3 regions of the Limnospira sp. PMC 289.06 genome follow, and region 1 is predicted to be linked to each of the others. Evidence: riboswitches for the same ligand, from Rfam matches in the RefSeq annotation. Region 1 holds a riboswitch; each other region holds the start of a gene.

What was found. A riboswitch is a leader RNA that binds a small molecule or an ion and turns the genes downstream of it on or off. The one in region 1 is predicted to bind cobalamin.
Region 2: linked by a shared signal. The riboswitch ahead of P5674_RS01395 (energy-coupling factor ABC transporter permease) and the one ahead of metE (5-methyltetrahydropteroyltriglutamate--homocysteine S-methyltransferase) in region 1 are both predicted to bind cobalamin.
Region 3: linked by a shared signal. The riboswitch ahead of cobW (cobalamin biosynthesis protein CobW) and the one ahead of metE (5-methyltetrahydropteroyltriglutamate--homocysteine S-methyltransferase) in region 1 are both predicted to bind cobalamin.

The regions. Positions count from the first base shown of each region.
Region 1 covers NZ_JARPLC010000044.1:24,723-33,012, forward strand. The annotation lists gene P5674_RS11525 (hypothetical protein) at 1-51, shown strand, start outside; gene P5674_RS11530 (hypothetical protein) at 216-1,256, opposite strand; gene P5674_RS11535 (hypothetical protein) at 1,476-1,973, opposite strand; gene P5674_RS11540 (ParA family protein) at 2,028-2,858, opposite strand; gene P5674_RS11545 (hypothetical protein) at 2,879-3,355, opposite strand; cobalamin riboswitch at 3,529-3,673, shown strand; gene metE (5-methyltetrahydropteroyltriglutamate--homocysteine S-methyltransferase) at 4,014-6,296, shown strand; gene P5674_RS11555 (hypothetical protein) at 6,359-6,877, shown strand; gene P5674_RS11560 (fatty acid desaturase) at 6,905-8,011, shown strand; gene P5674_RS11565 (hypothetical protein) at 8,123-8,290, shown strand, end outside.
Region 2 covers NZ_JARPLC010000003.1:36,568-44,857, reverse strand. The annotation lists gene P5674_RS01405 (argininosuccinate synthase) at 1-1,110, opposite strand, end outside; gene P5674_RS01400 (glycosyltransferase family 2 protein) at 1,232-2,158, shown strand; cobalamin riboswitch at 2,202-2,362, shown strand; gene P5674_RS01395 (energy-coupling factor ABC transporter permease) at 2,383-3,138, shown strand; gene P5674_RS01390 (energy-coupling factor ABC transporter substrate-binding protein) at 3,150-3,458, shown strand; gene cbiQ (cobalt ECF transporter T component CbiQ) at 3,459-4,262, shown strand; gene P5674_RS01380 (energy-coupling factor ABC transporter ATP-binding protein) at 4,246-5,097, shown strand; gene P5674_RS01375 (sensor domain-containing protein) at 5,103-8,290, opposite strand, start outside.
Region 3 covers NZ_JARPLC010000009.1:51,826-60,115, reverse strand. The annotation lists gene P5674_RS03890 (Uma2 family endonuclease) at 1-234, shown strand, start outside; gene dcm (DNA (cytosine-5-)-methyltransferase) at 391-1,680, opposite strand; gene P5674_RS03880 (DpnII family type II restriction endonuclease) at 1,667-2,713, opposite strand; gene cobW (cobalamin biosynthesis protein CobW) at 3,083-4,135, opposite strand; cobalamin riboswitch at 4,279-4,424, opposite strand; gene P5674_RS03870 (hypothetical protein) at 4,532-4,774, opposite strand; gene P5674_RS03865 (chlorophyll a/b-binding protein) at 4,824-5,033, opposite strand; gene P5674_RS03860 (ferrous iron transport protein A) at 5,247-5,915, shown strand; gene feoB (Fe(2+) transporter permease subunit FeoB) at 5,943-8,290, shown strand, end outside.

The DNA.
Region 1 (8,290 bases):
GTGGAAATTCATGGAGGCCCTGGCCAGGGATTGATTGTGATTAGTCGTTAATCAGCTTGTGCGACACTAGAGCAAACATTCTGAATTATCCGCCCCCAAAACCATGATCATATTTATAGCCTGAGTGTTGTTAATAGCAACCCTAAGTCGCTAATTATCAGTCAAAAGCACAGATTTATCATCGCTGCTTAATATATGGTTTGATTACTGACCAATTAAGAACTTTGTCCCGCACGCCGAGCCAGAGATAAAACGCGAGGGCGCGCCCTACCTGTCAGTTTAAAGTTTAACCCATAACGGAAGATTTCCGGCATATAATAATCATCTTTTTCCTGAATGACTACGCCATTATCTAATAAGGTTTTAATTTCCTCAGTCGATAACTGAGCAGCTTCGCGGCTAAAAGGAATTTTGCGGTTAGCGTCTGCCAATTTCTGTAATTTCGCAAAAATCTTTTTTAAGGCAGTATTTTCGATCTGAATTTCTTTTATTTTCTCCTTGCTACAGTCACGTAAAGCATCCCGAATTGCTTTAGGAATAAGGATTCGATACTGCCACCGAGTATCATTCATAGATTTATCAGCGGCTATCTTTAAAAATCTGACCAAATCTCGCGATTGAATTTGACCGTTGAAATCAGAAAGAGCAGCCAGGACAAATTGCACAGAACGAGCTTCTTTAGATTTTTCACTACCCAATTTTTTACCCCACAGTGGGACTAAAGTATCGGTGATTTCCTCCTCGCTCATATCTGGCAGTTTGTCAAGATTAATGTTAAAATCTGGAAGGGCTTTTTTGGTAACCCAAACCACTAATCTAAGTGCTTCTTGCCGATTCCATTTTAAGGCATAAGGCTGATAACGAGCCATCATCTGAGCGGCATTTTGACGCACCGCCGCCAAGACAATATCTCGCCGGACAAAAATAATTATTCCCAAAGGACGACCGGGCTGTTGCGCCAACCATTCCGGTACTTCTTGCAGTAAAGCGCGTAGAGCTTTTTGTTGATTTTCATCATTATCAAAGTTTTGAAATAAGTCTTCTAGCCCATCAATGACGACAATAAGCTGCTGTTTTTTTTCAAATAAATGGTCGGTTAATTTTCGACCCGCCCCGGCTTCCTCCGGTTTAAATCCCACCCCCCAAGCTATGACATCTAGCCAACATTCCCGCCACTGACCTTCATGGAGGTTTCCCGTCTGATTTTGTCTTATATAATCCCGAATATCGTTAGAGAATTTAGGATGAGAAAACATTAATATTTTGGCAGTTTATCTTTGCACATTTTCGACTATTATTTTGGCAGTATTCTCTAAATTGTTTGATGATAATATGGGAGCTATCAAGGCATTATTTGTGACTGTTTACCCAGTTTCCTGGACAAATTTTTCCCAATTTTGACGGCGAACAATTTGCATAAATGTATAAGTTTTTCCTGAACCTTTAGCGCCCACTACGACTGTAATAGGGAGTTGTCATCGATGGTCTGAAGCCAATTGCTTTAAAGGAATCGTTGCCAAAAAATTATCGATTTGTGCTGTCTCAGCATAAACCAATTTTTCCGCCAATTCTTTAATCTGTTGTCGTTGAGATTTTAAACTTAAACTAGGAAGACTTTCTGGGATTGATGCACCACTTGGACTAGGCAACCAATCTAGCAGTGGACTAACTGCATCTACAATACCCGATCGCTCTAGCTTACTCATCACCTCTTCCCAAGTAGGAGGTAAAACCAGCAAACTATCAGCAAAGGGGGTAATTACTCTGAGAATATCCCCATTGTCTTCGATAAATGTTTTGGCGGCTTCCAGCAATTGTTGTTCAGGTTCAATCACCCAATCGGTGAATTTTTTATCTTCAGGAACTTGGCTGAAAATTAAGGCGGGGAATGGGTCTTCTTCTCTGGTGGAAGGCGATCGCTCTCCAATCAGTTCTAAAACTCTCGCCGTTCCGGCGCTCGATTGTCCGCTCAAGGTAGTAACAAATATCCGATAAACTCGCGGATCTAAAATTAAACCTGTCGCTAATTATGAGAGTCCAGCCCGCAAGTCTACCAAGACCACATCGACTCCCAGATATTTCCCGAGACGGGCTAAGATATCGGTCAAGATAAAAGCATTTTGAGAACCTTGGATCAGATGTTCTGGTCGAATTTCTAAAGAGGTAAATCCTGAAGTAGAGCGAAATGATGGCAGAATAAATATCCCATCAATTAAGGCATTTTGTAGGCGATCGCTCACTAATTGAATGGCGGTTTCATAATGGGGAGATTCATCACCATGAACCAATGCTAACAAGTCCGCAAAAGAAACGGGAGGATAGGGCAATCTTCGCTCAAATAACCAACTAATTCCCGGAGGTTCTAAGTCCCCATCAACTAACAGAACCGTTTGTTTTTTAGCAGTTAAAGCCTTGGCTAAGGCGATCGCATGAGTAGTCCTTCCCACTCCACCTTTAAAAGAATGAAACGCCACCACTGGGGGAAAATCTGATGGCATAATAGCCGGAGGTTCGACATTCTCACTAGGAGGAAAAAGCACTCCAGGTCTGGATAAACTCGGAGTCAGTCTAGGAGTTGGGGGGTCTTCCTCGGTTTCTTCCCACCAAATCGGCAAAATCCGTTGATTTTCATCAACACTCTCTAAGATAATATAATTATTTCGGAAGCGAGGGTCGTAGATTTCACTCAGCCAATTTTGGGCTTCTGCTTGAGTTCCCGGACGAATTCCCATGGTTAACCCGTCCCAGTAGGTTCGCGCCCAAACCAACCCGTTTGGCCATTTATTTTGCTTTTTTTTCCGCAGCAAAACTTCTTCTACATCAACCCAAGTATAAAGACGAATATCTGAGGGAATCATCGGTTTATGTTCTCCTTAATTCATTGGCTAATACTGTTTAACCACTCAACTAAAACTTTTTCATCTTCAGGCTTAATATTAATACCATATCGCCAAGCTTGATGAGCTTTTTCTATGTTTAAAGTTGAACCACCTTGGGCTAGATGAAAATTGGGAGTTTGGCTAATTATGCTGGCGGAAATTTTCAGTTCCTTGACCCATCTATCTAGGTTATGACCAGATTCATATAAGAGGGTTGGATCGGGAATCAGTGCTGTGGTTCGCAACTGGTTTCGTTTGAGCAAAATGCTCTTTAGCCCACATTCAACCGCATAGAATAGGAGTAAATAAGCCGAAATCTGTTTAATTTGTTCAGCCGATTGAAAATGAGTATGAAAGGCTTGCCGTAAGTCGCTCACCCCGACCTGAATTTTTTGAGAACCCTGCATTTTGACTATCTTTGTTTTCAGAGGGGATAAGTAGGCGATCGCCTTTGGTTCTTTGGCTATAGCGATCACGACTGTATTTGAGAATTTTAGCTCTCGTGCCGTGGCTCTCCCATGGACTTTGGGCGGCTTGGCCGCTTGGTGAAACCCTAAGCCCTAGAAACCGGGTTGCTGACATCTATCGTTGTTCCCCCAGTTTACAGTAACTTTTCCATGATTTCGTCAAATCTCCGCTTCGTGTGTTATCATGCTTAAATATTGTCGGTTCTGATGGGGACCAGCCATCAGACGTAAGGGGGAAAGTCCGGCGTAAATCCGGCGCTGTCCCGCAGCTGTGAGGAGAGACACAACTCTCGAAGTCAGAATGCCCGCCGAACTGTCTCCTCTGGAGATGCACCAAAAACTGTTATTTTTCGTCTGCGAGGTACGGATGATGGTTCGTTTAGCTTTTTCACAATTAATATTGCCTTCATTTTTTAGGACGACTCCCCTGGCGTTGCATGGGTAGCGCCCTGATTTGAAATTGCCATTTTGAGAAAACTAGCCTTATGTAGACATTGACTGGCAGAGGGTCACTCGTCCAAAGCGTGACTCTAATCAGTCTGGTCTGAGTATTGCTCAACTCAATTTGGCAGATATTCTGCTGCGCTCAATTGTTCACTCCGCTGGTTTGTCGCGGGGATGGACTAGATTTCTGTGACTATTTTCACCATAAGGACAAGGGCAATTTATGACCTCGGAAATTTATACACAAACCCGTCTGGAAACCGCGACTCTCGGCTATCCTCGTATTGGTAAAAGTCGCGAGTTAAAAAAGGCATTAGAAGCCTTTTGGCGGGGTAAATCGGACGCAGAAACCCTCATCCAGACTCGGAATGAAGTTGAGTTCAAAAACTGGGAAACTCAACTTCATGCCGGTATCGATCGCATTGGTATTGGCGACATGAGCCTCTACGATCACGTTTTAGACTGGAGTATCCGCTTAGGCATCATTCCCGAACGGTTTGCATCCTTTAGCGGACTTGACCGTTATTTTGCCATGGCGCGGGGTTTTGATGGCATTCGAGCCCTAGAAATGACTAAATGGTTCGATACCAACTATCACTACCTCGTCCCAGAAATTCCCGAAACATTGCAGCCACCAGACTTTAGCGATTTCCTGGAAACTGTGCAGCGGGCTCAAACCTTATTGGGCGATCGCGCTGTTCCCATGGTTTTGGGTCCGGTGACTTTGCTGCGGCTGAGTCGTTTCGAGATGAATCAAGATCAGGCGGGGAAACAACTAGGCGATCGCTATCTCCTGCTTCTCCAAGAACTCCAAAAAATGGGTGTCGCTGAAGTCCAAATCCATGAACCCGCTTTAGTATTGGGAGATGCCGCCAACTTCAAACAACTCTATCAATCCACCTATCAATCGCTCAGTCAAGTCGGCTTACCCATTCACCTCATCACCTACTTTGATGACTTGGGAGACAATTACCCCTGGGTGATGGAATTACCCGTAGCTGGCATTAGTTTAGACTTCACCCGTGGGCGGAACCTGGAGTTATTGCAACAGTATGGTTTCCCCGACGATAAAGAGTTGGGGGCGGGAATTATTGATGCCCGCAACGTCTGGAAAATTCGCCCCGACTCCGTTTTGTCAACCCTGGAAGCCATTTCCCGTGTCACCCCTAACCTGCGGATTCAGCCGTCTGCTTCCCTGCAATTTGTGCCATACGATGCCCAGCGAGAAACCAAACTCCCCGAACCCTTGCGGTCCGTTTTGAGCTTTGCTGAACAGAAGTTAGTAGAAATCACACTGCTGGCTGATTGGGCCGATCGCTCCTATGGAACCCAAGAACCTGACAAGTATCTGGAAGTCATCCGCAGCCAATGGCAAACCTTCCAGGAATTTAGCCCAGTTAATCAGGGGGTAAAAGAACGCCTGCAAAATCTGACCTCCCAGGATTTAGAGCGGACTTTGCCTTATGAACAACGTCAAGAACGCCAGCCCGTTTTGCCCCCATTCCCCACCACCACCATCGGGTCTTTCCCCCAAACCTCCGAAGTGCGGCAACTGCGGGTGAAACTGAAACGGGGTGACATTACCCAAGCCGAATATGAAGCGGCGATCGATGCCGAAATTGCCAAGTGCATCCAATTCCAAGAAGAAGCCGGACTCGATGTATTGGTACATGGCGAATTTGAGCGCACCGATATGGTGGAATTTTTCGGTGTGCAGTTATCTGGCTTTGCCTTTAGCGAACATGGTTGGGTGCAAAGTTACGGCAGCCGTTGCGTGCGTCCCCCGATTATTTATGGAGATGTCGCCCGCACCGGACCCATGACAGTTCGAGAGTTTAAGGTAGCCAAATCCCTGACCGATAAAATTGTCAAAGGGATGCTAACCGGTCCGGTCACCATGATTAACTGGTCATTTACCCGCACCGATATTCCGCGCAGTGAACAAGCCATGCAGATTGCCTTAGCCTTGCGCGATGAAGTCGCTGACTTAGAAGCGGCTGGGGCGAAGATGGTGCAAATTGATGAACCTGCCTTGCGGGAAGGACTCCCCCTCAAGCCAGAACGTTGGGATGAGTATCTATCCTGGGCGGTGGATGCTTTCCGTTTATCTGCGGCTATTGCCAAACCCCAAACCCAAATCCATACCCATATGTGTTACTCGGAATTTGGGGATATTATTGAGCATATTGAGCGGTTGGATGCGGATGTATTGTCCATTGAAAATAGCCGCAGCAATAACGAAACCCTGTTTGAAATTACTGATGCGGGCTACAAACATCAAGTGGGGAACGGCGTTTATGATGTCCACAGCCCAGCGGTTCCCAGCACTCAAGAGATGGTGCAACAGTTAAAAACCGGGGTGGCTAATTTGCCCGTTCAACAGATTTGGGTTAACCCTGATTGTGGCTTGAAAACACGGGGTTGGGAAGAGGTGATTCCTTCCCTGAAAAATATGGTGGAGGCGGCAAAAATCCTGCGCCAAGAAGCTAATCTGACTGAGAAATAATTGATGCCTAAATCCCCCGTTTTCACAACGGGGGAATCTGTGCCAACCTCCTGATATTTCTTATGAATGAAACAGATAGCGCCAAGAATCAGCCGCCAAATCCGCCGATGAATTGGCAGCAAGATTTTATTGCTACGAATCTATTGGCTCTAGGCTATAACGCCTGGGTAGGGTATCTCAATGGTGAACGGGGTGCGGTGATTTGTAGCACCAGTACGTCAACAGTAGGAATTGCGGGGGAGGTTTTTAAGGTTCACTATGTACCCAGATCGCGTCTCGCCCCTTTTCTAAATGCGTGGCTGGCTGCCCCTGACACGGTGATTCTGCGACACCACTTTATGAATGCTCACATTTTGGAAGCTGTGGATACTTACAGCCCAGAAACCGAGTTAGTGTTTCTGTTGGAGTCATTAAATCAGGTGACATTCTTATACCTAAAAAATTTGCCGATTACCCCCCCGAAGTGCTACGAGCAAATCTGCAAACACTGGGAAGAATTTCAGCCCGACGTTTTTCCATTAAATCAGAAAATTGTCCAACCCGGCGGGGGGCGATCGCCCAGGGTCTCGGAACCAGAATAAACTCATCCCCACCTATAGACAAAAACAATGGATACACTCAAAAAATCAGATTTTGTCTTGACTCCATACATCAAAAGCAGCAACCTGCGCGCTACCTATCAAATTCTCAATACCGTTGTGCCTTATGTTCTTTTATGGATGTTAGCGCCGGGTGCGGCATCTATTTCTTTATGGCTTCTACCTCCGATTATTGCCCTGCTGATTCTCTTCTCCCTGCGCTGTTTTTCTTTGATGCACGATTGCGGACATTATTCTCTTTTTCCGTCAAAAAAGATGAACCGAATTATCGGATTTGGGCTCGGTGTAATCAATGCCATGCCCCAATATGGCTGGTCAAGAGATCATGCTTACCATCACCAAACTAATGGCGACTGGGAGCGCTATCGGGGTGTCGCAGATTTCTTGTCTACTGACGAGTTTGATCAGCTTGATCCGTTAAATCAAAAACTTTATGAAGTCCTACGACATCCATTGATGGCTATTCCGGGCGGTTTTTTTTACCTGGTTATCAAGCCTAGACTTATTTTAATCCTGGGAGTTTACGACTTCGCCCATCATGTATTAACTGATTTGCCCAAAGGTTCGGAGTTTCACTTAGCGCAAACTATATCCGCTCATCAGTCAAAATACTGGCAATCTGCTACTGAGTTTTGGGATCTCTTGTTTAACAATATTTGTGTGGTCGGGGGCTGGGTTTTTCTCAGTCATTTATGGGGCTTTGGGCTGTTTTGGAGTATTTACTCCATTACCCTCAGTTGTTCGGCAACGATTTTTATCTGGATATTTTTTGTACAACATATTTTTGAGGGGTCTTATGCCCATAAAACAGCCGGATGGGACTATGTTTTGGGAGCTGTTCAGGGGAGTAGTTATTTAGAATTGCCAGCCCTCCTCAGATGGTTTAGCGCCGACATTGGCTATCACAATATTCATCATCTCTCGTCGAGAATTCCTAATTACTATCTCGCCGCTTGTCATCAGGAAAATTGTCATTTGCTCTCGGAGGTGAAGACACTGCATATTAGGGATTTACTAGACTGCTCCAAATTCCTGCTGTGGGATGCACAATCAAACCGCTTGGTTGCGATCGCCTCCTTTCGTCAGACGGCACAGATGAACACTGCTCTAAAATAGCGAAATTCCTCAACCTTGCTCATGACTTTTAATCAATACCTTGATGCCCTTTAACTTGACCATTTTCAATTATATGGCTATCGCCTTGAGTTCAATTTTGGCAGAAATACCATGCTCAAATATTATCTATGTCGCTCCGGAAAAATTCCCACTTCTGTCCATCCTTTTGTTAAACAGGAGGAACTTAGAAAAGCTCAACCCCAGCCTCAACCGGGGGCAATTCAAGTTATCTATCGACTCCGAAATGCTTTTTTAGGAGTTTGGCGATCGCTCTCAAAA
Region 2 (8,290 bases), on a different contig from region 1:
GCCGTAAGTAGCCAGGTCAAGGCTGTAGAGGGATTTGTCAGACTTGCGGCCGACAATGTTGCAATTGCCTTTAAACAGTTTTACCCGTACAGTGCCGCTGACCCGTTCTTGAGTTTGTTTGATAAAGGCATCGATCGCACCTTTGAGGGGACTAAACCAGAGGCCATTATAGACAATTTGGCTATAGGTTTCCTCAATGCCGCGTTTATAGCGGGTGACATCAGAAGTGAGAACCAGACTTTCAAGATCTCGGTGAGCCTGAATGAGTACAACCATGGCAGGGGATTCGTAAACTTCCCGAGATTTAATGCCTACCAAACGATTCTCGATCATATCAATGCGTCCGATACCGTGGTTTCCGGCGATCGCATTTAAGCGAGAGATCAGGTCAACCCCGTTGAGTGCTTCCCCATTGAGGCTAACAGGAATGCCAGCTTGGAAGCCAATTTCTACATATTCGGGCTCGTTAGGAGTATCAGCGATCGCTTTAGTCATCCCATAAATATCCTCTGGGGGTTCAACCCAGGGATCTTCGAGTGGTCCAGCTTCGATCGCCATACCAAGCAAGTTGCGATCGAGACTGTAGGGGGAAGACTTTTTAACCGGGAAGGAAATGCCACATTTTTCCCCATAGGCGATCGTCTCTTCCCGACTCATACCCCACTCCCTAGCCGGAGCCAAAATCTTAATATTAGGGTTGAGAGCGCCGATAGACACATCAAAGCGGACCTGATCATTGCCTTTTCCCGTGCAACCGTGAGCGATCGCGTCTGCTCCGTATTTTTCGGCAACTTCCACCAAAATCTGAGCAATCAAAGGACGTGCTAAAGCCGTAGCCAGGGGATAGCGATTCTCATACAAAGCATTGGCTTGAATAGCCGGAAAAGCAAATTCCTGGACAAATCGCTGTTGTACATCAATCACTAAAGACTCACTCGCGCCAGAGTCGAGGGCCTTTTGTTTCACTGGTCCTAGTTCATCACCTTGTCCCAAGTCAACCGCCACAGTAATTACTTCAGCTACCCCAAACTCGTTTTTGAGGTAAGGAATACAGACGGAGGTATCTACACCACCAGAGTAGGCAAGTACAGCTTTTTCAGCGCGACCCATAATCTACCAAAGCTCCTAGACAACAAACATTTCATTATCACCCCAATCGCCACGATTTAACAGTGAACGGGTAACAATTAGGTTATAGTTTCAGAGCATCGCCAACTGTCCCCCAAAATCTATGTTTTTTAGCGTTGTTATCCCCACCTATAACCGTTTACCGATTTTACAGAAGTGTCTGAGAGCATTAGAAAATCAAGCCTATAGCGCCGCCGTGACGGGTTTAGAGGTGGTGTTAGTCGATGATGGTTCCACTGATGGGACTGTGGAATGGTTGGCCACTCATCAGGGCGCATTTCCCCATCTTCGCATTTACCAGCAAGACCACCAGGGACCGGCGGCGGCGCGAAATTTGGGAGTTGAACAGGCTAGGGGAGAGATTATTGTTTTTATCGATAGTGATTTGGTGGTAACTGATAGCTTTCTGGAGGCTCACGCTAGGGCATTAATTGCCAACTCTCAAAAAAGCGATCGCATCTTTACCTATGGTCGAGTTGTCAATACCTGCAATTTTGAACATCCCACCACAGAACCCTATAAAATTACCGATTTTTCCGCCGCTTATTTTGCTACTGGAAATGTGGCGATCGCCCGCCATTGGTTAATCGAAGCCGGATTATTTGACCCTCAATTTCAGCTTTATGGTTGGGAAGACCTCGAACTAGGAGTTAGGCTAAAAAAATTAGGTTTAAAATTAATCAAATGCCCCGCCGCCGTCGGATATCATTGGCATCCACCCTTTAGCTTAGAACAAATACCCGCCCTAATTGAAAAGGAAAAACAAAGGGGCAGAATGGGGGTAGTTTTCTACCAAAAACATCCTACATGGTCAGTAAAAATGATGATTCAAATGACAATTTTGCATCGGATACTCTGGGGGATTTTATCCCTCAGAGGTCAACTTAATGAAAGGACAATGGCGCATTTTTTACAGTGGTTAATTAATCGTGGTCAGTCTCAATTAGCCTTAGAAATTTCTCGGATTTTTTTGAATTGGTATAATGTGCAAGCCGTACAACAATATTGGGCCACCCGAGAGCATACTTAATTAAATATTTGCCAGCTTGGTTCACTATTGACCTACACATGGTATAATAGCCAAAACTATAGGTTCTAGTGGGGAACAGCCACTAGGAGTAATGGGGAAAGTTCGGTGTAAATCCGGCACTGTCCCGCAACTGTAATCAGATTTAAGGCAAATTTTTCCACCCAATCTGTGAGTCAGGATGCCCGCCTATAGTTATTTCTCACTCACAAATCTGCGAGGTACAGATGAGCAAAAATCATCGAATGATACACCTAATCGCCATGATTGGGTTAACATTTTATTTGGTAATAGGTGCAGCCACTCCAGCTCAAGCAATGCACATTATGGAAGGTTTTTTACCTATTACCTGGGCGGTTTTTTGGTGGGTGTTAATCATCCCTTTCTGGGTAATTGGTTTACAAAAACTCACCAAAATCACCCAAAAAAACCCCGAATTAAAGCTATTAATTGCCCTAGCCGGAGCCTTTACTTTTGTCCTGTCAGCCCTGAAAATACCCTCAGTGACAGGGAGTTGTTCTCACCCCACCGGAACCGGATTAGGAGTTGTTTTATTCGGACCGTCAGTGATGACAGTTTTAGGCAGTTTAGTTCTACTTTTCCAAGCCGTATTACTCGCTCACGGCGGTTTAACTACCCTGGGAGCCAATGTATTTTCCATGGCAATTGTCGGCCCTTGGGTCGCCTATGGCATTTACCAACTATTCTGCCAATTTAACCAACAAAAACTAGGTATTTTCTTCGCAGCAGCCTTGGGAAGTTTAGCCACTTATTTAATTACCTCCATACAGTTAGCCGTAGCTTTTCCGGCTGCTTCTGGGGGGGTTATCGCTTCCTTTATCAAATTTGCGGGGATTTTTGCAGTCACTCAAATTCCCCTATCAATTAGTGAGGGACTATTAACGCTGGTAGTTTGGAATTGGCTAGAGTCCTACGCCTCAGAAGAACTGCAAACCTTGAAAATTGGGAAAGCTAATAGCTAAGTAAAATAATCATGACACCAACTTCTGATCAACCCGTCAAAAATCGCAATTTATGGATGATTTTAGCCGTCGTTATTTTATCCATAACGCCACTAATTTTTATCCGAGGAGATTATGAGGGAGCCGATGAACAAGCCGAAAATCTCATCGGCGAAATTCAACCCAATTATCAACCCTGGTTTGAACCTATCTTAGAAGTTCCCAGTGGCGAAATTGAGAGCCTGTTATTTGTTTCTCAAGCCGCCATTGGTGCGGGTATCGTGGGCTATGTGATTGGCTTATATAAAGGTCGTCAACAAGGCAAAAATCGCTCATCCTAAATGCACCATCAAATTGATGCGATCGCCTATACCAATCGGTTAAGGTATTTACCCTCTGAACATAAGTTAACCTTTGCCGCCACCCTGTTTTGTCTCAGTTTGGCGGCTCCCCCCCTCCTGCAAATATTGATCACCATTTGGGTGACAATTTGGGTTGTGATTTACGCTAAAATCCCCCTAGGAATTTATCTGAAATTGCAAGCCATCCCCTTTAGTTTTTGGTTAACTAGCATTCCCGCCTTACTATTGGGGGTGGTTAATTCAGCTAATCTCGAATTAATTAAAACTGATATTATCTGGGGATTTAACCTAGGGGATATCTTGATATATTTCAGTAATCAAGGAATGCAACAAGCTGGGTTTTTGCTAACTCGCTCCCTAGTGTTAACCTCCTGTATGTATTTTATTTTACTCACTACCCCCCTAGTGGAAATCATTAGAATTTTCCGTAAGATTGGCTGTCCGAGTTTAATCACAGAATTATTAATGTTAATGTATCGGTTTATTTTTATGTTAACTGAAACCGCTAGTCAATTATTAATCGCTCAACAGGTTCGCATCGGTTATGGTGACTGGAAAACTACCATTCGCAGTTTAGGAATTGTCACCAGTCAACTACTCCAACAAACCCTAGAAAATTATCGACAAATTTGTTTAGGATTAACCGCGCGGGGGTTTAACGGAGAGTTGCGGGTTTGGTCGGTTTATCGCCACCAACCTAACCCTCGATATACCTGGGAAGGATGTTGTGGTTGTCTACTATTGTTGGTGAGTATTGGATGGTTTTATGTCCTCGGAATTTGAGTTACTAGAATTTGAGAATGTTCAGTATACTTACCCCGGTAGTCAGCAGCCAACCCTGGAAAATATCACTTGTCAATTTGGTAGATATCAGCGTTATGCTGTCATTGGACGTAATGGCTGCGGAAAAACTACCTTATTTCGATTAGCTAATGGGTTATATCGTCCCCAGTCAGGGGTGATTAGTTGGCGAGGTCAACCGCTACAATATAAACGGCGATCGTTGAATCAATTGCGCCAAAATGTGGGTTTAGTATTCCAAAATCCTGAACAGCAGTTAGTAGCCACTACCGTGTCAGAGGATATTTCCTATGGCTTGTGTAACTTGGGTTTATCTACCTCAGAAATTGCTCAAAGGGTGCGCCAAATTTTGGCTGAATTTGATTTAGTCAGTTTGGCGGATTTACCGATTAATTATCTGAGTTTGGGGCAGAAAAAAAGGGTGTCAATTGCTGATATAATGGTGTTGCAGCCACAATTATTATTTTTGGATGAACCTACGGCTTATCTTGACTCTTATCAAGTTACTAACTTTCACTGCTTATTAAATCAGATTCAACAGCAAGGAACTACTCTAGTTATCGCTACTCATAATTTGGATTTTGTGGAAGCATGGGCGGATTGGGTTTTGGTACTTGATGGCGGAAAACTGGCTTGTCAAGGTACACCAAAAGCCGTTTTTAGTCAAGGTCAACAACTCCAAGATTTAGGTTTGGGGGTTCCTTTAGTGGGGGATTTAATCAATTGGTTACAAGCTGAGAATATGGCTTTATCGGAAACACAGTTAAATCAGATTCAGCAACAGATACGCGATCGCTATTGGCGCTCAAATTCTTAATTTGGTTAAAATTGGCTGGGTAGTGGTAATCCGATTTGAGCATGGTTTAATAATGCTTCTACTGCTTGACGGTTGAGGGGACGGAAGAAAAAATAACCCTGTCCATATTTGCAATTAAACTTCTGTAAATGGTGGAGTTGTTCGGCGGTTTCAATACCTTCGGCGATCGCATCCATCTTCAGACTTTCAGCTAAAGCCACAATGACCCGGACAATTTCCCGCTTATCCTCGCCTTCGGGAATTTGACTGACAAATGAGCGGTCAATTTTGAGGATATCTACTGGGAATTTATGCAGATAACCCAACGAACAGTAACCTGTACCAAAATCATCAATACAAATTTTGATTTGTTGTTGTTTGAGTTGTTGTAAAGTGGCGATCGCTAATTCTGGGTCGTTCATAATTGCCGTTTCTGTAATCTCTAATTTTAACTCCGAACCCGCCACCCCCGTCTCAACTAAAATATTGCTAATACGCCGCCCCAAATCATTCGTAAATTGCTGAGAAGACAGGTTAACACTCATCATCAGATTAGAATAAACCGCAAACTTATCTTTCCATTCGCTTAACTGAAAACAAGCCTGTCGCAATACCCATTCCCCAATATCAACAATTAAACCCGCCTCCTCAGCTATCGGGATAAACTCAGCCGGAGATATCAAACCCTCTTGGGGGTGGTCCCAACGCAATAAAGCCTCAAATCCTGCAATAGTCCCCGTCGATAGTTCAATAATTGGTTGATAGTTCAGTTCAAACTGTTGTTCTTGTAACGCTAAACGTAGCTGGGTTTGCAGGTATAAGCGCCGTAGGGCGTTCGTTCGCATCGTTGAGTCAAAAACCACATAACAACCTTTTCCTTGCCTTTTAGCGCGATACATAGCCGTATCTGCATCTCTCAAGACCTCTGGAGAACTTTCATAGTTAGAGTTGTTACCCTCAACAATACCAATACTCGCACCCGTAAAAATCTGATTGTCTCCTAGGAATATCGGCAATTTTAAGGCTTCCTGAATCCTCTCCGCCACATCGATCGCCTCTTGAATATCCGTAATATTTTCTAATAAAATCGTGAACTCATCCCCTCCCAATCGTGCTAGGATATGTGAATCCACACAATCTGTAAGCCGTTTACTAATCTCGATTAGCAGTTGGTCGCCGATGGCGTGTCCGAGACTATCATTAATAAATTGGAAGCCATCTAGGTCTAAGAACAGAATAGCAAATTGATAATTATCTAGGGTCTTACATTTCCTAAGAGAATCATTTAATTTATCTAGGAAAAATGCCCGATTCCATAAATCCGTCAGAGAGTCATGGGAGGCGCTATGACGCAGTTTAGCTTCCGTTTCTTTCAGGTGGGTAATTTCCATAATTGACCCTTCATAGTAAAGCACACGGTCATGGCGATCGCTATAAAGAGCCCGCGCATTTTGCCAGATCCAAATTGATTGACCATCTCGCCGATAAACTTGGGCTTCAAAATTAGAAACTGAACCCTTAGTTTGCAGAAGATTAATAAACCTATTATAGGTTTCCGGATCAGCATAAACACTTTTAATTTGCTTCCCCCTAACCAACAGTTGTTGTTGAGACTCATAGCCAAAGATTTTAGCCAAAGCCGGGTTAGCACTAATATACTTTCCTTGTAGGTCAATTTGAAAAATTCCCTCTAAGGCATTTTCAAAAATATCTCGATATTTCTCCTCCGCTTGCTTCCGTTGAAATACCGAACCCAATTGCATAGCCACCGAAGACACCAGTTTAACTAAGCGATTATCTTGTTCCCTCGGGGTTGACATCAAAAACACTAACACCGCCAACACCCGATCATCTGCTAAAATAGGCACACCCAACCCCGCTTTAAACCCATATTTTTTAATCAGAGAATAGCGGGAGAAATTCGCCTGGGATTCCTCAGAAATATCTCGATCCCATTCCGGTTCTTGACTAGCCCATACCCGACCGGCTAAACCATCATTTACACCCAGTAAAAATTGTTTACTCTCTTCATAAAAACCCGCGAAATCCGGCTTTTCTTGATAGCTAACTAAACTATATTCCAGATGGGTTTGTTCAGGGTGAGGAATCCATGCTTCCCCAAATTCCCAGTTGGTGGTTTGACAAAGAAGATCTAAAGCCACTGCTAAAGCTGAGTCAAAATCTACCGCGATCGTGACAGCGTGGGTAATTTGTTGAAGTAACTGGATTTCCTCATCGGCGCGTTTGCGATCGGTAATATCCAAACCAGCGCCCACAAAATATTCATATTCATCTGTTTCTTTATTAAAAACCGCGCGACCATACCATTCCACAATAATCTCGCGATCGTCCTTCGTGATCATAGTTTCTTCCGTGCGGATAGGTAGGCGGCGATTAATCATTAATTCAAACACCCAGGGCGCTGATTTTCCCTCTTCCTTGGGAACAAATGTAGCGCTGTAGTTCATCCCTTCCACTTCCTCTTGCTTATAACCTAGAGTATGGAGCATCGAAGGGTTCATAAATTTGACTTTTCCTTCCACATCTAGGACTATAAAAAAAGCCGGATTAGCTTCTAGCAAGGTTTGGGTAAAGTTTTTTTCTTTAATTAATTCCGCCTCCGCTTTATGGCGTTCTAAGATTTCTTGGCTAATTTGATTCGTGAGGGGACGTATGGTTAGCACTAAACAGGTGGTTCCTACCATGATAAATAGCATCATGGTTCCTGATAATAGTAAAATCTGGCGATAAACTGGGCTGTAGAGGTTCCGTTTTTTTTCACCCATAATTAATGATGCTTCCAGATTGCCAATCGGACTATAGGCGATGAAAGCATCACAGGAAATACACCAGAGACCTCCGGTTCTAGTTCCTCGTTGGTAATTTCTTTGGATAATTTCCAAAATATCCGCTTCTTGACCTAGTTGCTCCATCACCTGGCTAGGTTGATAATTCAGTATAAAAATACTGGCAAATTGATGACTGGGTAAAATCGCCAATTCTAGGGAATCTGATTGATAAAAATGCGCGTTATTTGGGAGTTTGTTTTGTATATATGATAAATTAACTAAGAATATATGACTTCCGTTCAATTCCCCATACTTCTCAATCATAATATGAGGAATATTGTCAATAGTGAATAGCTCCGAAATTCCTCCGGTTAGATAAGTGACCATTTTAGGTTTATTTAAAACTTCTCTGGGTATGGATTCAC
Region 3 (8,290 bases), on a different contig from region 1:
GTGTGGTCAGGTAGCTATCAAAATCAGACTCAGCAATGGTTACGTTGGTGGGATAACCAGGGTAATTTATTGCTCACTGGTAGTGAATTAGCTAAACTCGAACGCCAACGGGCCGATCGCGCCGAACAAACCCAACGAGAAGCCATTCCTAAACTGCTGTCAATGGGTTTAAGTATAGAGCAAGTAGCTCAGGCTTTGTCGTTGTCGGTGGAAGATGTGGAAAGACTGCGTTAGAGATTAAAATGAACGGCGATCGCAGATAGGCGCGATCGCTATTCAAGACTGTGGCGATAATTCCCAAGCCGATAAGGTTGCCAAAAGTGCATCAATTTAGAGGATGAAAATCACCTCAATAATCACGACCATCCCCATTAGTTGCTACTGGGAAATTTATGGTTTCCCAAGAAATGAAGTCTTAGCTGTTGGTATTAAGTTTAGTAACAACTCTTGAGCGATCGCTTTAACCACCGGAATGGTCACCGAATTTCCCAACTGACGATAAGCCTTATTCTGATTGGGGTGAAGTTGGAAAGAATCTGGGAACCCCTGTAAACGCGCCGCCTCACGGGGAGTAATTCGACGGACTCTTCCCCGATGATATACCCCCAATCGGTTCGCATCACTAGCCACCAAAGTCACCGATATTTTATCGAGGTCGAGAAACTTATAGACTTCAAAGGAAAAATTACCCGCCACTGGCTTATATTTATCATCAATAATTTGCAGATAGTTTTTGTCAACCAAAGACCCTAATAATTGCTGTAAATTTGGATGGGGATAAAAACTGGCAATTTGAGCCTGGGTGAGTAACTTCCCATCTTGATGTTGACCAAAAACCTTATGGCGGCGTTTAGTAATCAAGCGATTCATCAGGTCAATTTCCTGGGGGGTACAGTCTCCCCGTAACCCTAACTCCCAAGAGTGAATCGAGTTTCCTCCCCGATAGTCAATCAGTCTCACCCCATGTAATTTCTCTAAGTCCCCCTTCAGAAAAGTTCGTAATGCGGTGGTAAATTCCGCAGAACAATCATAATGTTGGGGGGGATTATCCTCTAAAATATCTCTGACTTTACAGGGAGTTTGATACGCCGAAAATAAAGACAGTTGACCGGACTGATAAGAGTGAGAATCCTTAGCCCCCAAATCGGACAAAAGGTTAAAGTGAGGGGTTTGATTCAGAACACCCATCATATAGGCTCGGACACGATTTTGGGGGACACCATAATTGGAGCTATTCAGTAAAAATAGGTCAAAACTATAACCCCGCTCTTGCATTTTTTGGCGAATTGTGTTAATAGTTTTTCCTTGGTCATGGGTGACTAAACCGCGAACATTCTCAAAAATAAAAGCCTGGGGTTGTTGGCTATCTATGAGGCGTAAAATCTCAAAAAACAAGGTTCCCCGCGTATCTCCAAATCCGGCTTTTTTTCCCGCGTATGAGAAACTTTGACAAGGAAATCCAGCCAGCAAAATATGATGAGGGGGAAGGGAGGAAATGGTCTTAATATCCCCTTGGGGAGTTTCGGAAAAGTTGGCTTGATAAACCTGTCTAGCATCCCTATCAATTTCACTACTGAGGAGACAATCAGGGATGCAACCGAAGGAGTCAACCGCCTGTTCAAAGCCGAGTCGCAATCCCCCAATTCCGGCGAATAAATCTATAAATTTAACAGTTTTCATTTTCTATAAAGTCGAGAATAAAGTGGTTTAAGTAATTCAGTTCTGACTCAGAAAATACCAAAAGCAAGTGGCTATACTCATCAATAGTATTCAGAGCAGATTGGCGTTGGAAGTTACCGACTCCATCAATGATATAAATAATCTTGTTACCCAAGCCATCAATCTGCTCAAATCTTGATTTTGCTTGACCCGCTTTCCGCTCAATTGTGCTATTTGTGGTTTCCTGAAAGCTAATTTCAATTGCTATATATTTTTCACCTTTATTCAGGACGATATCAAAGTTGGTTTCTCTTTTTCCGATTTGCTTATGGCTGACTCCAGGAATGGTAGAATTGAGGTTGATATCAATATCCTTGTGATTTAACTTTTTGGCTAAATATTTATATATATGACGTTGCAAAAGCTGACCCAAATCATTACTTTTAGCTCCTGCAGTAATACGGCTTAGATAAATATAACGCTGGCTTATAAACTCGGAAAGTTCATCGTACTTACCCATTAATTCTCCAATTTGACATCCCCAAGTCTTAAAAATGCCAGAAATTTTAGTATTTGTTGAATCTCCAGCAAACAGGATAACAACAATAATATCTTTATATACTTCAGACAAAGCGTGTTTTTTAAACAGCGATTTCTGGCTGGAAATGTTAAGTTTTTGGTTTGATAATATTCCTGATATGGGTAACGCCTGAAAACGATAACAAAATTGAGTATTGTTCCAAACATACTCTAATTGTCCATCGGGGAACAATAAATGAAACTCTTGATTTAAACGTTGTAGTTTTTCCCCTCCAAAATCTGCTAAAATTAGAAGGTGTTTGAGAAATAAATTAGCGGAGAGCTTTGATATTTCTAAAGCGGTAAAGATATCTAGGGGATTTTCTAATTCCAAGGCAAGAATTGAGAGAAACTGCTGTTGGGTTTCAATCAACACCGGGATAATACTCTGTTTGAGTTGTTGTTGAACCAAAAACTCTGGCCAGAATAAAGATGCTGACTGATGCAATTCCTCAATTGTTCGTTTTTGAACCATAGATGATTAAACAGTTTTCCTATCAGGATTTGTGAAGCCTTGACTAAATTTGGGCATCCCAAGGTAAATCTACCAGGTCTTAGAGGCTAAACTAAATTGGGGAATACCCAGGGGACGCAATATGCTATTAAGATAAGGTGGGATGGAGACGAGACGGAAAGTGGGGTAAAGTATGATTATATTGGGGCTGTTTTGGCGGCGCTGCAAACTGTAAACCTTAACATATAGCGCTGGCAGACTCGTTGTCAACCCTTTTTTGACCCGGTTTCTTTTTTTAAGGTATCGTGGGGAATTAGAAACCCGGCTTCTGGAAAAAAAACCGGGTTGGTTGGGGAGATGTTAGAAAGTATCGCTAAAATCTCTCAAATTCTACCCGTTTAACGCCATGGTTTCTGATTCCAAAGAAGCGGCTATTTGTTGTTGATTAAGACTACGACCAATAAACACCAGTTGAGTTTGGCGAGGTTCGTCGGTTTTCCAGGGGCGATCGAAGAAGGTCTCAAATCGGTTTCCGACTCCTTGAACTACCATCCGCATTGGTTTATTGGCGACGGCTACAAAACCTTTAATCCGGTAGATTTCAAACTGCTGGGCGATCGCCTTTAATTGATTGACTAAACTAGCCGAGTCCCCAACCGGATCTAAGACTAAATGCACAGCATTGATATCATCATCGTGTTCGTGTTCCTCTTCCTGGTCATGGTGACTTGGGCGACTGTCCAGATGGTCTTCTACGGCTGCATTAAAGCCTAATAATATGTCAGCCGAAATTTTACCTTGCTGACAGGAAACCATCTGCACTCCTGGGGTTAACTCCTGTTTTAGCCATTGGTGAACCCGCTGCTGAGACTCTTCATCAATGCGATCGCCTTTCGTCAAAAGTACCAAATCAGCACAGGCTAACTGATCCTCAAATAACTCCTCAATTGGTGTTTCATGTTCCAAGGTTTCATCCGCTTGGCGCTGCTGTTCTAAAGCCTCTAAATCTCCCACCAGTTGACCATTAGCTAAGGCTTCACTATCAACTACCGTAATCACACCATCCACAGTGGCTTTAGTGCGAATTTCCGGCCATCGGAACGCTTGCACCAGTGGCTTGGGTAAAGCTAAACCAGAGGTTTCTATTAATATCGAATCAATCGTATCCTGGCGTTTAAGTAGTTCTTGCATAGTGGGCAAAAACTCTTCCTGGACGGTGCAACACAGACAACCATTGGCTAATTCGATGATATTAGTTTCCGTTTCTTCTTCGTCACACACTTGGCAAGATTTGAGGATTTCGCCATCAATACCTACTTCGCCAAATTCATTGACTAATACCGCGATACGACGACCTTGGTTATTTTGTAGTAAATGGCGGATTAGGGTGGTTTTTCCAGCCCCTAAAAATCCGGTGATGATGGTTACAGGAATTTTATGCACGGTTTTTTGACTCCTCCGAAATTATAGCGATTGGCTATCTATATAATGTTGAGATTTTCTTAGGGTTTAGATGGGCGATCGCTATGATATTTAGATTGTGAAAATACTAAATCAACCATCATCCATACCTCGCAGATGAATCAACAATAGGTTACTTATCGGCGGGCATTCTGACTGAGAGACCAACAGAGTCCCATCACAGTTGCGGGACAGCGCCGGACTTACACCGGACTTTCCCCGTTTCCTCTAAGGGCTGATTTCCCTTAGAACCGATATCGAGAATATCTTATCACAGGTTGGGCTAATTCGGGGAAAAACTAAAAAAAGTCCCTGCTTATTTCTAAACAGGGACGGTTTGTTATTAGTGACTAGGGAGAGATAGGTAAATTTGATGACTTAGGCTAAGTTAGTGAAAATCAAAGCCCCAATAGCGCCGCTAACGGCGATCGCCATCAGTAAATTTGTAAAAAATCTTCCGTATTCTGCATTATAGCCAAGGGCTTTATCTTCCTGACCACCTGTGAAGAATAAAGACCAGGCTTGGTTAGCGGTAATCACTTCTGAGGGACTGTTAAAGTCCGGTCGAAAGATTACGGGTCCCATCATGTATTGGTTAGGAAAGTTAAAATCTGTTTTCATACAATTCTCCGAAATGCTACTGAAATTATAGGCTGAGAAAATCTGGGTTTTACAGGCTAGTTAACCAGCCGATTAAACCATGTCCGGTTAATACTTCTAAGGCTAGGGCGGATACAAACCCGATCATAGCTAGTCGTCCGTTGAGTTTCTCTGCGTGTTTGTTGAAACCGAATTGTTGCGCTTCCTCTACATATACTTGGGGTTCGATCGCATAAACGTTTGCGCGTCCACCTTCTTCCATAATTTGTCCACGAACCATAATATTTTTGCCTCTTTGACTTCTTGTAAACAAATGTAACACACTACAAACAAATATTGCAAGTAGTTGACAAAATTAATTTTTGTGGTATAATTTTTGATTTTTCTAAACAAGGGGGTTTGTTAAAAATTTATTAACAATGGGATTTTTAACCTAGTTATATGGTATTAATTAAAATTAATTCTCAATTAGCTCAACAAGAGCCAATAGATTATGGACAATGATAACTACTGTGCCGATGTATCCGTGAACTGCTTTGATGGTGGATCAAGCTGGTCAGGATTTACTTACCTCAAAGACAACACTGGTCACGATCGCACCATAAGTGAATCACCAGAATCATTGGTTGTAGTGGGCAAACCATCAACTCCGGGAGCCTTTGCTTTGTCGGAGGCGAAGGTAGGCGATCGCTTATATATAGTTGCTCTCAACTGTGCCGGAGGCAATACCCGTCTAATGGGAATGGGGTTAATGCCCGGTGTAGAATTAAATGTCATTAGTTCCACAACCAGTGGATCAGTGATTATCGCCCTAGGCGACCATCGCTTAGGACTGGGGGCAGATATGGCTGAGAATATTCAGGTCGCCACAGAAAACCTCACCCAGTCCAAAAGGAAACTCTCATCAATGAATAAAACTAATGTTGTGCAGTTGCGCCATGCGGCGATCGGTTCTCGGTTGCGGGTGGTTGGTTATGACTCTGGCGCGGGTAGCTACAAACGGAAATTATTAGCCATGGGATTAACTCCAGGGGTCGAATTTACAGTCAAACGCCACGCCCCTTTAGGAGACCCGACTCAAATTGAGGTCAGGGGATTTAACCTGAGTTTACGCAAAGACGAAGCAGATGCCCTCCAGGTGGCATTAATCGACCCATCCTAAACGAGGAACAAAATTGTGAGTCAGTCTATGGAAGTGAACCGCCAAACCGATAACAAGGCGGCGGTGTCCTGTATTGCTTTGGTGGGGAACCCTAACTGTGGGAAAACGACCCTATTTAACGCTTTAACTGGTAGTAATCAGCGGGTAGGTAACTGGCCCGGAGTTACCGTAGAACGGAAAGAGGGAAGCTATCGTTATCAAAACCAGACCATCAAAGTCATTGACCTACCAGGGGTTTACTCTCTCGACGTGGAAGATGCCAGCACAGGATTAGATGAACAGGTAGCGCGAGACTATTTACTATCCGGTGAAGCCACCCTAATTATCAATATCGTAGATGCGTCCAACCTAGAGCGAAATCTGTATCTAACCACCCAACTGCTGGAAATGGGTTTACCGATCGCGATCGCCCTGAATATGATAGATATAGCCAAGCAGCGGCAAATTACCATTGATGCCCAACAATTAGGCGATCGCTTAGGCTGTCCCGTAATTCCCATGAGTGCTAGTTCCGGGCGAGGGGTAGAACAACTGCGGGAAATTGTCCGAGATGCCATACATTTGGCAGACCGCCCCCAAGCCAAAGTCGCCTATCCAGCCGTTATCGAAGCCGCCCTAAGTGAAATTACCGAATCGGTAGCCCAACAATATAACTACTTACCCCCAGACCATCGTTGGCAAAGTCTCAGTTTATTGCAATATGACGATCGCCAAAGTTTGGTTAATCAAGATGTCGTTAAGCAAATTGCCACCCACCGCCACCGCATACACCAAACCCTGGGAGAAGATATCGACCTATTGATTGCTGATGCTCGCTATAGCTGGATTCATCAGATGTTACAGGGTATCACACAGCGATCGGATGTAGTACAACAGCACGTTTCCGATCGCATTGATCAGGTCATCCTCAGTCGCGCCTGGGGTATACCCATTTTCTTGGTAGTCATGTACCTGATGTTCCTGATTTCCATTAACTTTGGCGGCGCATTTATCGACTTTTTTGAGATCGCCTTTGGTACCGTATTTGTAGATGGCATGGCTCATGGTCTTGAGCAAATTAACGCCCCTGGTTGGTTAATCGGCACTCTCGCCGAAGGAGTTGGCGGCGGTATCCAAACCACCGCTACATTTATCCCCCAAATTGGCTTAATGTTTATCTGTCTAGCCATCTTAGAAGACTCTGGCTATCTCGCCCGCGCCGCCTTTGTTATGGATCGGTTTATGCGGTTTATGGGGCTTCCGGGTAAATCTTTTGTGCCCATGATGGTCGGTTTTGGCTGCAATATTCCCGGTATTATGGCAACCAGGACCTTAGAAAATCCTCGCGATCGCCTAATGACCGTCTTAATGAATCCCTTTATGTCCTGTGGGGCGCGCCTACCAGTTTATGCCCTATTTGTAGCAGCATTTTTCCCCAGAAACGGACAAAATATCGTTTTCTTACTTTACATCATCGGCATTTTAGCCGCCGTGTTCACCGGGTTAGTCATGAAGCATACCCTCTTACGCGGTCAATCTGCCCCCTTTGTCATGGAATTACCCCCCTATCATATTCCCACCCCCAAAGGTGTATTAATCCGCGCTTGGGAAAGGTTAAAAGCCTTTATCACCCGCGCCGGGAAAATGATTGTGATTGTCGTGTTAATTCTGGGTTTATTAAACTCTGTCGGAACCGATGGTTCTTTTGGGAAACAGGATAGCCAGGATTCTCTTTTGAGTGCCGTTAGTCGCACAATTACCCCAGTTTTTAGCCCCATGGGAATCACTCAAGATAATTGGCCGGCTACTGTCGGCTTATTTACCGGAGTATTTGCCAAAGAGGTCATGGTTGGTAGTATGGATGCCCTTTATAAGCAATTAGGGGCTGATCAAGCATCCGCTGCCGACTCCGAGGAAGAAGCAGAAGAAGAATTTAGTTTTTGGGGAGGTATGGCCGAAGCCTTTGCTAGTATTCCCGCTAACTTAGCTGATTTAGGTAATCAAATACTTGATCCGGTTGGTTTAAGTATTATGGAAAGCACTGATAATCAGGAAGAAGCCGCGACAGCACAGCAGGTTAGTTATAGCACCTTTGGTCAAATGTATCAACGGTTTGGTAGTTCTAGCGCCGCTTTTGCTTTCCTGTTATTTGTGTTGCTTTATTTCCCCTGTGTGTCTGCAATTGCCGCTGTTTACCGGGAAACTAATCTGGGTTGGACGGTGTTTGTGGCGCTTTGGACTACTGGACTAGCCTACTGGGTTGCTAGTTTCTACTATCAGGCTATGAATTTATCACAAAATACCGGAGAGGCTTTGGGTTTATTGATGGGACTTTGTATTGTCATGGGTGCTACTTTAGTCAGTCTCAAAGCTGTTAGTAACCGTCGCCATTCTCC